3 regions of the Pseudoalteromonas sp. SG44-8 genome follow, and region 2 is predicted to be linked to each of the others. Evidence: predicted binding sites of a transcription regulator. Region 2 holds the regulator's gene; each other region holds the start of a gene.

Region 1 (3,547 bases), on a different contig from region 2:
GAAATGCGTACAACCTAATACGACTACATCCACTCTATTATCAATAGCGAGACTATCGAGCTCTGCAACTAGTTTGTCTTGGATAATCTTTTTACTTTGATATGTTTGTTCCGCCAACGTTACAAGTTCAACACTAGCATATAAATGTACTGTGACAGCTTGACCATGCTGGCTTATCAACTGTTGTGTATAACTACTTTGTACTGTTGTTGGTGTGGCCAATAAGGCAATATGCTGTGACTTAGATAATAAAGCGGCGGGTTTAATTGCAGGTACTACACCGACGATCGGTATCGTGGTTAATTCGCGAAGCGCGCTCAGTGCTGAAGTAGATGCGGTATTACAAGCAATAACTAACACATCAACGTGTAATTGTTGTGTTTCTATAAAAATTAATAATCCGGTGAGGCGCTGAATTATGGTTTGTTGACTCAGCTTTCCATAAGGTAGGTAGGCGTTATCCATAAAATAACTATAACGGCCATCAGGTATGTATTGCTGAATATGCTTCAGCACTGTGGTACCACCAATGCCCGAATCAAAAACCATGATATGAGGTGACAAACAACTCGCTCCTTATAATAACTAAGCTGAGCAGTTTGCCACGCGGTATACTGAAAATAAAGCTTATGCTTCACTCTCTAGTGCTGCTGAGCGCAATTTATTCATTTGCTCAAACATTGATTTTGTATAGTCGACTAATTTGCCTATTTCCTCTTGGTCTTGATTTAACCATTGTAAAATGCCTGACAGTTCATTTTGCAAACCAAGATCACCCGCTTTATTAAAGGCATTTTTTAGATCGTCATTAAATGGAGCTATTTTTTCAGCCACAGCTTTCTCTGGTGTTGGTTTATTCTCTTGATAGCCTTTTATTGCTGCAAACGTTTTAGTTTGCTTTAAGTCCATTGAAAACGCGACTAGCTGTTCGTTGCCTAAGTTGAGCTCTTGTGCTTGTTCAAAGGCTTGTTCCAAATCACCACCAAAAAATGTTTTACTAACATTTTGCAAGTCTTCCATCATTGCATTAATAGCCTTTTGTTCATCTTCGTTTAAGTCACCATTTACTGACATGCTAAATGATAACTCCCGCGATTGTGATGATGCACTGGCATAGCCTTCATTTTGACCATTACGCTGATAACTACTGGCTGATTGCTGTTTAAATGCATCAGCAAAACTAATACTCACCTCGTCACCTTCTGCAGTGGTGAAGTTATACTGAGCATTATTACTTAAACTTAAATACTGTGCTTGAGTAACACTGACAGAATCCGGTTTAGGGTTAAATAAATCCTCTTCAAACTCATCCAGGCCATTAAAAATACCTTCTTTGGATTTTTCTATGCCCTGCTCAATTTCGTCGTTTAGAATACCGGTATCTTTTAATTCACCATAAGCATCATCAATACCTGTTTGCACACCTTTGCGTGCATCACTAAGCATACCTTTGAGTTTTTCATTATCGGCTCCATTGACTTGCGCTTTCTTAACGGCACCAGTTACAAAGTCCAAAACGTTTTTGACGATTTCTTCAAAATCAAATAGTGGCTTGTCTTTTTTCTCTTCCGCGACAGGTAAGCCTAAAGCCTCAGCCATTTTGTCACCTAACACTTTTGCTGCTAATTCTTTACCACGTTGCTGGTAACTATCTTGAGGCGACTGTATTGTAGGTTGCTGTAATGCAGCTTTGTTACTGTATTTATTGACGTTGTTGTTTGGAACAAAGCCAAAGTTGCCAATTTTCATGATCCGACTCCTATTTTTGCTTACTTAAGTATCGGCCCAAAAATAAATAACTAAAGTAAAATGTACAAAAAAACAGCATTTGCTATTACTCAAAATTAGGGCCTGTTGACCTTTAAGGATTAAAATTTGTTCAACCTCGGGGCGATTTAATCGCGGCGCGAGATTTGTAACCTAGTGGGCTAAGTAAAAATTGAGCAACAAAGAGTTAATCGCCCCTAGGCAGAACCCTTCGGGCAGCGCGCGTTTGGCATTTATGCTACGTTATCGCCTATTTATGGGGAATAACCACACTACATAGGCTCTGCCTTGCCTAAAAACCAAACGCACAGCTGCAAAATTAACCTAGAAAGATAAACAGACCCTAGACAAATAATCCCTGCCCCCTACAATAGCGCCGATAAACAGCATAATGAAATAAGGTAGTAGGTAATGGCGGTTATAAAGATCGATACAACAGGATACGACGCACAGTTAAATGAAAAAGAGCAACGTATCATTGCGCAATTCCAACGCTTTGGTGTTGAACAATTAGAAGTCTTTGCCTCTGAGCCAATTCATTACCGTCAACGCGCTGAATTTAGAGTATGGCACGATGGCGATGAGTTATTCCACATTATGTTTGATCAAGCCACCAAAGACAAAATCAGAGTCGATGTGTTTGACCCTGCAGCGCCGCTAATTGGGGAAGTAATGCAGGCAATGATCGATAATCTTAAAGGCTGTGAAGTCTTGCGTCGTAAATTGTTCCAAATAGATTATCTTTCTAGTTTAAGCGGTGAGATTTTAGTGAGTCTGCTTTATCACAAACCACTCGACGAAGAATGGCTAGCAGCTATCAAGTCACTAAAAGAATCATTGAGTGAGCGCTTTAAAATTGATTTTATTGGGCGTGCTCGCAAACAAAAAGAAGTACTCGGTGATGATTTTGTTACTGAGCGTTTAACAGTTAATGGCCAGCAACTTATTTACCAACAAGTTGAAAACAGCTTTACGCAGCCAAATGCTAAAGTAAACATTAAGATGCTGGAGTGGGCACAAGACTTATGTAAACCACTAAAAAATGATTTACTAGAGCTCTATTGTGGTAACGGTAACTTTTCAATTGCCTTAGCTGGTTCGTTTAATCGTGTATTAGCAACCGAAATTTCTAAATCGTCAGTACACTCAGCGCAGTATAATATTGCTAAAAATAACGTAACTAACTTAGATATCATTCGTATGTCGAGCGAAGAGTTTACTCAAGCTATGAAAGGCGAACGAACCTTCTCACGTTTAGAAGGGATTGACTTAAGCAGCTATGATTGTCAGACCATTTTAGTTGATCCGCCGCGCGCAGGCATGGATACACTAACATGTGATTTGGTGGCTAACTACGAGAGTATTATTTATATCTCATGTAACCCTGATACGCTAGAGCGTGATTTAGAGCACCTAACTCGCACTCATGAAGTTAAACGGTTTGCGATTTTTGACCAATTTCCATATACCCACCACATTGAATCAGGGGTATTTTTACAACGTAAATTGTAAAGTATCTATGCCAGTGCTTTTACTAGCGCTGGCATTTGCTGCTCACTAAAGACTTTAATACCATTCTTTTCTAATAGCGAAGCCGTTAATCCCATTCCAACCACCTTAATACCACTGTGCGAGCCATCGTAAATTGTATTACGACCACAAGAAGGACTTGATTCCTTTAATAGCGCAAAACGAATATTGTACTGTTGGCAAAGGCGTAATGCTTGTTTTGCACCTAGCTGAAATTCCGGTGTCACATCATCACCAGTATTGGTAATCA
Region 2 (3,547 bases):
GGTTTAATGTCTGAAATATCATCTGCAAGCTGTTGGGCAATTGGTAAACTTGCTTCTACAGCATCCATGGTTTTATTAGCAGCGTTCTCTGTCATTTCCATAACATAGTTTAGACGCTGCTTAGCATCGGGGAGTGCGTCTTTGGTCAAATCAGCTAAACGTGTATCAAGCTCAAAATTTTTCAACGCATCATGAAGCTGACGCGTAAGTTTGCCTACTTCGGCAAATAATTCTGATTGCTCTTTTGACGCCGCATCAATAATTAACTGATCAGCTTTATCTTGTTCACCATTTTCAAGGTAAACCACAAGCTGCCGGGCTTGTTCTAAACTGATCTGAGGCGCAGCTGGTGCTGACATAAGCCTCTCCTATTTATTTAACCTAAACGCTCAAACACTTTTTCCAATTTGGTTTTCAGTGTTGCGGCTGTAAATGGTTTAACGATATAGCCGTTAACACCAGCTTGTGCAGCAGCAACAATTTGTTCTTTTTTAGCTTCTGCTGTTACCATTAAAACAGGGATGTGTTTCAGGCTGTCATCGGCCCTGATAGCGCGCAAGAGGTCAATTCCTTGCATGCCAGGCATGTTCCAATCTGTTACTACAAAATCAAATTCTTGATTCTGCAACATCGGTAAAGCTGTTGAGCCATCATCAGCTTCTTGTACATTTGTAAAACCCAAATCTCTTAACAGATTTTTGATAATACGTCTCATCGTCGAAAAATCATCAACAACAAGAATTTTCATGTTTTTATCCAAAACATCCTCCGGTGAGGTCTGAACCTATATTTACTTACTACTAGTTAATCCAGTCATTGATTTTTGCTTTGAGCTTAATCATCGCCTGACCATGTATCTGACTCACACGCGATTCGCTTACATCGAGTATATGTCCAATCTCTTTTAAATTCATTTCATCATTATAATAAAGCGACAATACTAACCCATCTCGTTCAGGTAAAGATTGTATAGCTGTTAATAATGATTGATTAAAACGTTCATTTTTAACGTTATTAAAGGGCTTGTCTAGTGCTAAATCATGTCCCACTGGTGTGATAACATCTTCATCAATTCCCAAGTCTTCTATACCTAAAACCTTACTTGAATTTACATCACTAAGAATATGATGGTACTCATCTAGCGTAATATCAAGTTTTTCAGCAACTTCACTATCTTTAGGTTCTCGATTCAGGCTGCTTTCTAGCTCACTAATCGCTTCAGCAACTCTGCGGCTATTACGGTGCACTGAGCGAGGAGCCCAATCACCTCGGCGCATTTCATCCAGCATCGCACCACGAATACGAATGCCTGCAAAGGTTTCAAAGCTTGCACCTTTAGTCGCATCAAAGTTTTTTGATGCTTCAATTAACCCTATCATCCCCGATTGAATCAAATCATCGAGTTGCACACTCGCGGGTAAACGAGCGATCAAATGACAAGCCACTTTTTTAACTAAAGAAGCATGTCGCTCAACAATCACATTTAAATTTTGTGTCGATTGATATCCCATCGCTTTATTCACCGATGCCGTCATAGTTAGCCGTTTACTAATTTTTCTATGAAAAATTCTAAATGGCCAGATGGTTGATTAGGTATAGGCCATTTAACTGCTTTTGTCGCTAATGTTTTAAATGCAATTGCCGCTGGAGAATTTGGAAATAAATCAACAATTACTTTTTGACGACGAGTTGCTTTACGCATGTTTTCATCATAAGGGACTGTTGCAACCAATTCCATTGAGACATCCAAAAAGCGATCCGTTACTTTTGAGAGCTTAGCAAATAGTTCGTGGCCTTCACGCATACTGCGCACCATATTAGCAACTATTTTAAACTTATACACACCATGCTCACGACTCAACACTTTGATTAATGCATAAGCGTCGGTTATTGAGGTCGGTTCATCACATACTACTACCATGACATCTTGCGCTGCGCGCGAAAAACTTAATACCATGTCAGAGATACCAGCAGCAGTATCAACAATTAATATATCAAATTCGGTATTCAACTCACTAAAAGCACGAATTAATCCAGCATGTTCTGATGGTGAAAGTTCCACCATACTTTGTGAGCCTGACGTCGCTGGTACTATTTTAATTCCTGCAGGCCCTTCAACTAAAATTTCATCGAGCTCACATTCACCTGATAGTACATGAGATAGATTACGTTCAACCCGAAGCCCTAACATCACATCACAATTTGCTAAACCCAAATCGGCATCCAGAACTAACACTCGGTTTCCGAGCTGACCCAACGCAATCGCAGTGTTAAGTGAGACGTTAGTTTTCCCTACGCCACCTTTACCACCTGTTACAGCGATAACTTTAACGCCGTTATTATTGTTTTGACTCATTTTACGCAGGCCACTTGCTTGATCTAATACTGTGTTAATCATACATCCCTACTGTGCTTGACGCTACTGCTTGGCGTCGTGAATGTTGTGCTTTTGTTCTTTTTAAATACAATTGTTCTGCTTTTTTTACTAATTTCTCTGCATTGGCGACCCGAATGTCCTCTGGAACGCGCTGACCGTTAGTAAGATACCCTATTGGAAGGCGATTTTGAATCGCTATACTAATAATCTCACCTAAACTTAATGATTCGTCTAATTTAGTGAAAATACAGCCACTTAATTGTACCTTCTTAAAATGTCTTACGGTTTCTTGTAAAACATTAATTTGTGCGGTCGCACTGAGCACTAAATAATTGCGAATATCGACACGTTGATTACGCATTAATGTATTTAGCTGCTCAGTTAAACGTAAATCACGTTGGCTCATTCCCGCGGTATCTATTAATACTAGACGCTTATTTCGTAAATGATATAAAACTTCTGCTAATTCATTGGCATCTTTAACTTGTTTTACACCACAACCGATGATCCGGCCATAAGTAGCTAACTGTTCATAAGCGCCAATACGGTAAGTATCAGTGGTAATTAGCGCAACTTTATCTGCACCATATTTTTGTGCGCCAAGGGCTGCAAGTTTTGCCACGGTTGTAGTTTTACCTACCCCAGTAGGACCAACAAGTGCATATACCCCGCCTTGGCGAAGGATTTCGTTATTTGTAGTATGCATTTGGTTTTCAACCATTTGCAATAGTGCTTGCCAGGCTTGCTGACGTGACACATCGTCCGGAATAAAGCAGGCCATTTGCTCTGCAACTTCACTGTCGATACCCATTCCAACTAAACGATCGATCATGCATGCGCGAGTAGGATCGCGACGCGCTAAATCTTGTTGCATCAAACCCGATACCTGATACTCAAGTAATTGACGCATCGCAGCCATTTCATCACGCATAGCGGTGATTTCATCTGTTTTGGCTGCACTTTTTGTTGGCATCGGAGTATCTAAATCATCAAAACCACTTTCTAGATCATCATCAAAACCTAAGCTATGTGCTTGCGTTTGTGGACGCGGCGCAGTATCGCGACGAGCAAAATCACTATGCGCTTGTGGTTCATGGCGAGCTTGCTGTGCTTGATGTTGTTGCTGTGGTTGATACTGAGTAGATGTATCAATCCCTGACTGGCTAAACA
Region 3 (3,547 bases), on a different contig from region 2:
CGGGCTGCTGTGCACTCACTTTCGGGTGCGGGTGAGGTTGATTTAATTTAGTTTGAATAGCCTTAAGTGTGCGCAACACATCAGCAGTTTGCACAGCACTAGCAAAACTCATTGAGCTTAAAAATAAAAGCCCAAGAGTAAATATACGGATCACTTTATTCGCTTAATAACGCTTAAGATTATTTCCCAATAGCGAGTGTGTATGAAGCAAAATCAACCCCTTTATATTCTTCAGCACCTTGATAATCGAGGAAAATACTGCCCTGTGTTGGCAGCTGTTTATCTTTAAATAGGCTCAGTGTTGCAATGGTAGTATCAACTTCTGGATACAGGCTTAAATTGCTAATTTCAGCTACTTTCTCATTCTCGCCTGATGCTGTTTTTATATAAGCGCTGAGTTTTCCATAACTACTAAAGTTGTTATGTCGTTGCAGTTGAACTTGAATTTGTGGCTTGCTTTGATTGCTATTTTTTATAATATTTGCCTGAGTTATCGTAACCTCAGGTTGCTCTGGCTGTTCACGATAAATAACTGGAATACTAAAGCTCATAATCATATTGATCTGTATTCCTGATTTTTGCTCTTTATTTTCGTTAGGTAGAGCCTGAAATAATAAGTGCGAGCGGTATTCGCCTTGCTGCAAATCTTTTGGCTTTCGAATTGCAATTTTAACAGTTTGTTTTTCACCTGCTGCTAAGGTCACTTGCTTAGGGGATAAACGTGTCATTGGCGATAAACTGTTTTCGGTCACTTGCGCTAAATTATTATAACCCCCACCTGGTAAAGCTTGTTTTTCACTCCAGACTACTCGGTACGTACGTTGTTCATCAGAATTATTGATCACCGTGACTTTAGCACTACGCTGGCGTTCATCAAAAGTAACACGGGTAGGTGAAATCAATAAGTTTGCCAAGGCCATTTGGCTAAAAAATGCTGTTAGTAGCACACACATCACTGTTAATTTATTGAACATCTCAGTCCTTAGTAGTCAATCGAAATTTCTAGGTTAGTAGTTGAGGAGTAGTCGCCATCGGAATAGCTTTTACTACTAGGTTTTGTTATTAATGTGCCGCCTATAAACACTTTCGCCTCACCTAAATCATCAGTGATGGTAGATTTTGGAAAGCCATTAAGACGTACTTCAAAATCGGCGCTGCTGCTACCCTGTGCGTTGTGCTGTAAGGTTACAGAATTAACTAATTGCATAGTTAATTCTGTATGTGCAGGGAAATCGGTTAGTAATAGCTCAGCAGGTCGTCCTTTCTCTAGTACATAAATTTTACCCATAGTATTTATGTCACCGTTCGCTTTGATTATCACGGAACTAACATTACTGTTACTTGGTATGACTAACGTGCCAAAATCAAGCGACTGTTGCTCTATGGTATTTGCGAAATGGTTAGGGCTGTAAATTAAAATACTTACAGCCACTGCATAAGGTAAAAGTCGCACTAGAAGCGATTTAATAAGCGACTTCGATTTGGAAATCACCAGAATAGACTCCATCAGCATAATCTTTAGAAAACGCTGCTGAATCGGGTGTACTAAGTGTCGCTCCTATATTGAACGATACTGTTCCATCTGTAGAATCAACCATTAAATTAGGTGTTCCATCTGTATAAGTTTCGTTTTCATTAGGGCCTGAAGTAATTACATAAGTCCAGTTCCCAATAGTAAAGTTTGGCCGCCCATCATCTTTAGTTCCTTCATATTCTAAAGTAGTTTGTGTAGGGCTAATTATTTTTAATTGTGCATTCTTAACCGCTTCAGATACAGTAAAAGAAGCGGGAACTCCATCATCAATGATCGAAATTGAAGCATCTGTACCTGTAGAGCTACTAGTAGAGACAGGACTTGCAGCTGGTAATGGATTAACAACTATACTCGCAACATGAGTGCCAGATAAATCTGCAACTGCACGGATAGTACCAAAGCTTAAATCATCATCCTTGTCTAATTTAACTGCATTCTGCACAGTTACTTCGGCACGGAATGTAGAAGTAGTAGACACCGCACTAAAAGATATAGCTAGAATACTCACAGCAAGTATTGGAAGAGATCGTTTCATATTAAATCCTTATAAAAATGGGGCATTACCATAAAGAGCCCCTATCATAAGATTTATCGGCAATTAGAACAATTACTTTAAGATTAATTACATAAAAATCAGATAAATAACTGGCTTAGTTAAAGTGGCTCACCAACAAACGGAGCACTCAGGCATTTTTGGCCTAAACTTTGCGCTAAAGAACAAAATAGATTGGCCTCAGTATAATTTTGAAATGGCCCAACTCGTAACCCATACATGGTAACACCTTTATTTTGACGCTCAGTCATTACAAAATCTAATTGGCTAAATGCCTGTGGATATTGCTGCTGTAACTTTGTTATTTGCGTTCTCACTCTTTGCGGTTTTAAATACAGCCCAAGTTGCGCGCCTGGCAGTGAATTGTTATACAGTGGCTGGGGGCGGTTTTCGATAGTTTTTGAGGAGTTAGCAGTATCAGGGGTCTGTATTTTTTCAGCATAATGAGCCTCCGTAACATTATCTTCGCGAAGCACCGCTGGGTTTTCTGCAATATCAGTTTGAGAGGAAAGTGCCATTATTAATAGTTGCAAGTCTTCCTCCATCGCAGCTAAACGAGTAATACTCTCTTGTTGCGAGTGCCATTGCTGAACATACTCTTTGACTTGTTGATCAGAAATTAATGCAGGCTGCTGTTCCACCGGGTTAGCATTAATACTACTGCACCCACTAAGCCAGACAGTTGCTGTAACCAACACTGTGGTATACCAAGCTTGCTTTTTAAAACACATCATCTGTTAGCATCACAAAATAAATAATGCCATATTATAAGCAAAGTCAGTGCCAGTTTCAGGATTTTTAAGCAATAAAAAAGTGCCACTAAGGCACTTTTATAAGTTAGGCTCAATAAATGAGCTTAAACTAAGGTTTTAATAAAATCACTTAGTTCATCTTTAAATTCATCACGACGCAGTGCAAATTCAATAGTAGCTTTTAAATAGCCCAACTTACTACCACAATCATGACTACGCCCTTTTATCGCATAAGCAGCAACAGATTCTTTTTCCATCAACATAGCAATTGCGTCTGTTAACTGAATTTCGTCGCCGGCGCCTGCGGGAGTTTTTGCAAGTAATGGCCAAATATTTTTACTTAGCACATAACGACCTACCACAGCCAAATTTGATGGTGCGCTATGCACAGGAGGTTTTTCAACCATATTAAGGATCGCTGCGCTTTGCCCTTGTTCAAGCTTTACGTCGCCTAAATCGACCACACCAAACTTATCAACATCCTGCATAGGCACAGGCTCAACCATTATTTGGCTTTCGCCGTTTGCATTAAAGCGAGTAATCATTTCAGCTAAATTATCTTTTTGAAGATCGCTTTCAACGTCATCAATAATTACGTCTGGTAAAATAACCACAAACGGTTCGTTACCAATAATCGGCGCAGCGCAGTTTATTGCGTGCCCTAACCCTTTTGCTTCACCTTGGCGAACGTGAATAATTGTCACATCT

The links. Region 2 encodes FliA, which starts transcription of late flagellar genes. Its sites were predicted from a motif close to CTAAAGNTNNNNNNNNNNNNGCCGATA; they were not measured.
Region 1: the regulator FliA is predicted to act here: its motif matches at 1,779-1,805, upstream of H5163_RS19750 (DUF5610 domain-containing protein).
Region 3: the regulator FliA is predicted to act here: its motif matches at 2,124-2,150, upstream of H5163_RS12295 (DUF4402 domain-containing protein).

What each region holds. Positions count from the first base shown of each region.
Region 1 is NZ_JACJEQ010000042.1:1,014-4,560, forward strand. Features, by position in the region: gene murI (glutamate racemase) at 1-564, opposite strand, end outside; gene H5163_RS19750 (DUF5610 domain-containing protein) at 628-1,749, opposite strand; gene trmA (tRNA (uridine(54)-C5)-methyltransferase TrmA) at 2,179-3,279, shown strand; gene H5163_RS19760 (DUF523 domain-containing protein) at 3,285-3,547, opposite strand, start outside.
Region 2 is NZ_JACJEQ010000007.1:106,173-109,719, forward strand. Features, by position in the region: gene H5163_RS08185 (protein phosphatase CheZ) at 1-359, opposite strand, end outside; gene cheY (chemotaxis response regulator CheY) at 377-760, opposite strand; gene H5163_RS08195 (RNA polymerase sigma factor FliA) at 801-1,511, opposite strand; gene H5163_RS08200 (MinD/ParA family protein) at 1,538-2,398, opposite strand; gene flhF (flagellar biosynthesis protein FlhF) at 2,391-3,547, opposite strand, start outside.
Region 3 is NZ_JACJEQ010000014.1:5,545-9,091, forward strand. Features, by position in the region: gene H5163_RS12280 (hypothetical protein) at 1-154, opposite strand, end outside; gene H5163_RS12285 (molecular chaperone) at 180-974, opposite strand; gene H5163_RS12290 (DUF4402 domain-containing protein) at 983-1,453, opposite strand; gene H5163_RS12295 (DUF4402 domain-containing protein) at 1,464-2,069, opposite strand; gene H5163_RS12300 (SPOR domain-containing protein) at 2,189-2,821, opposite strand; gene galU (UTP--glucose-1-phosphate uridylyltransferase GalU) at 2,944-3,547, opposite strand, start outside.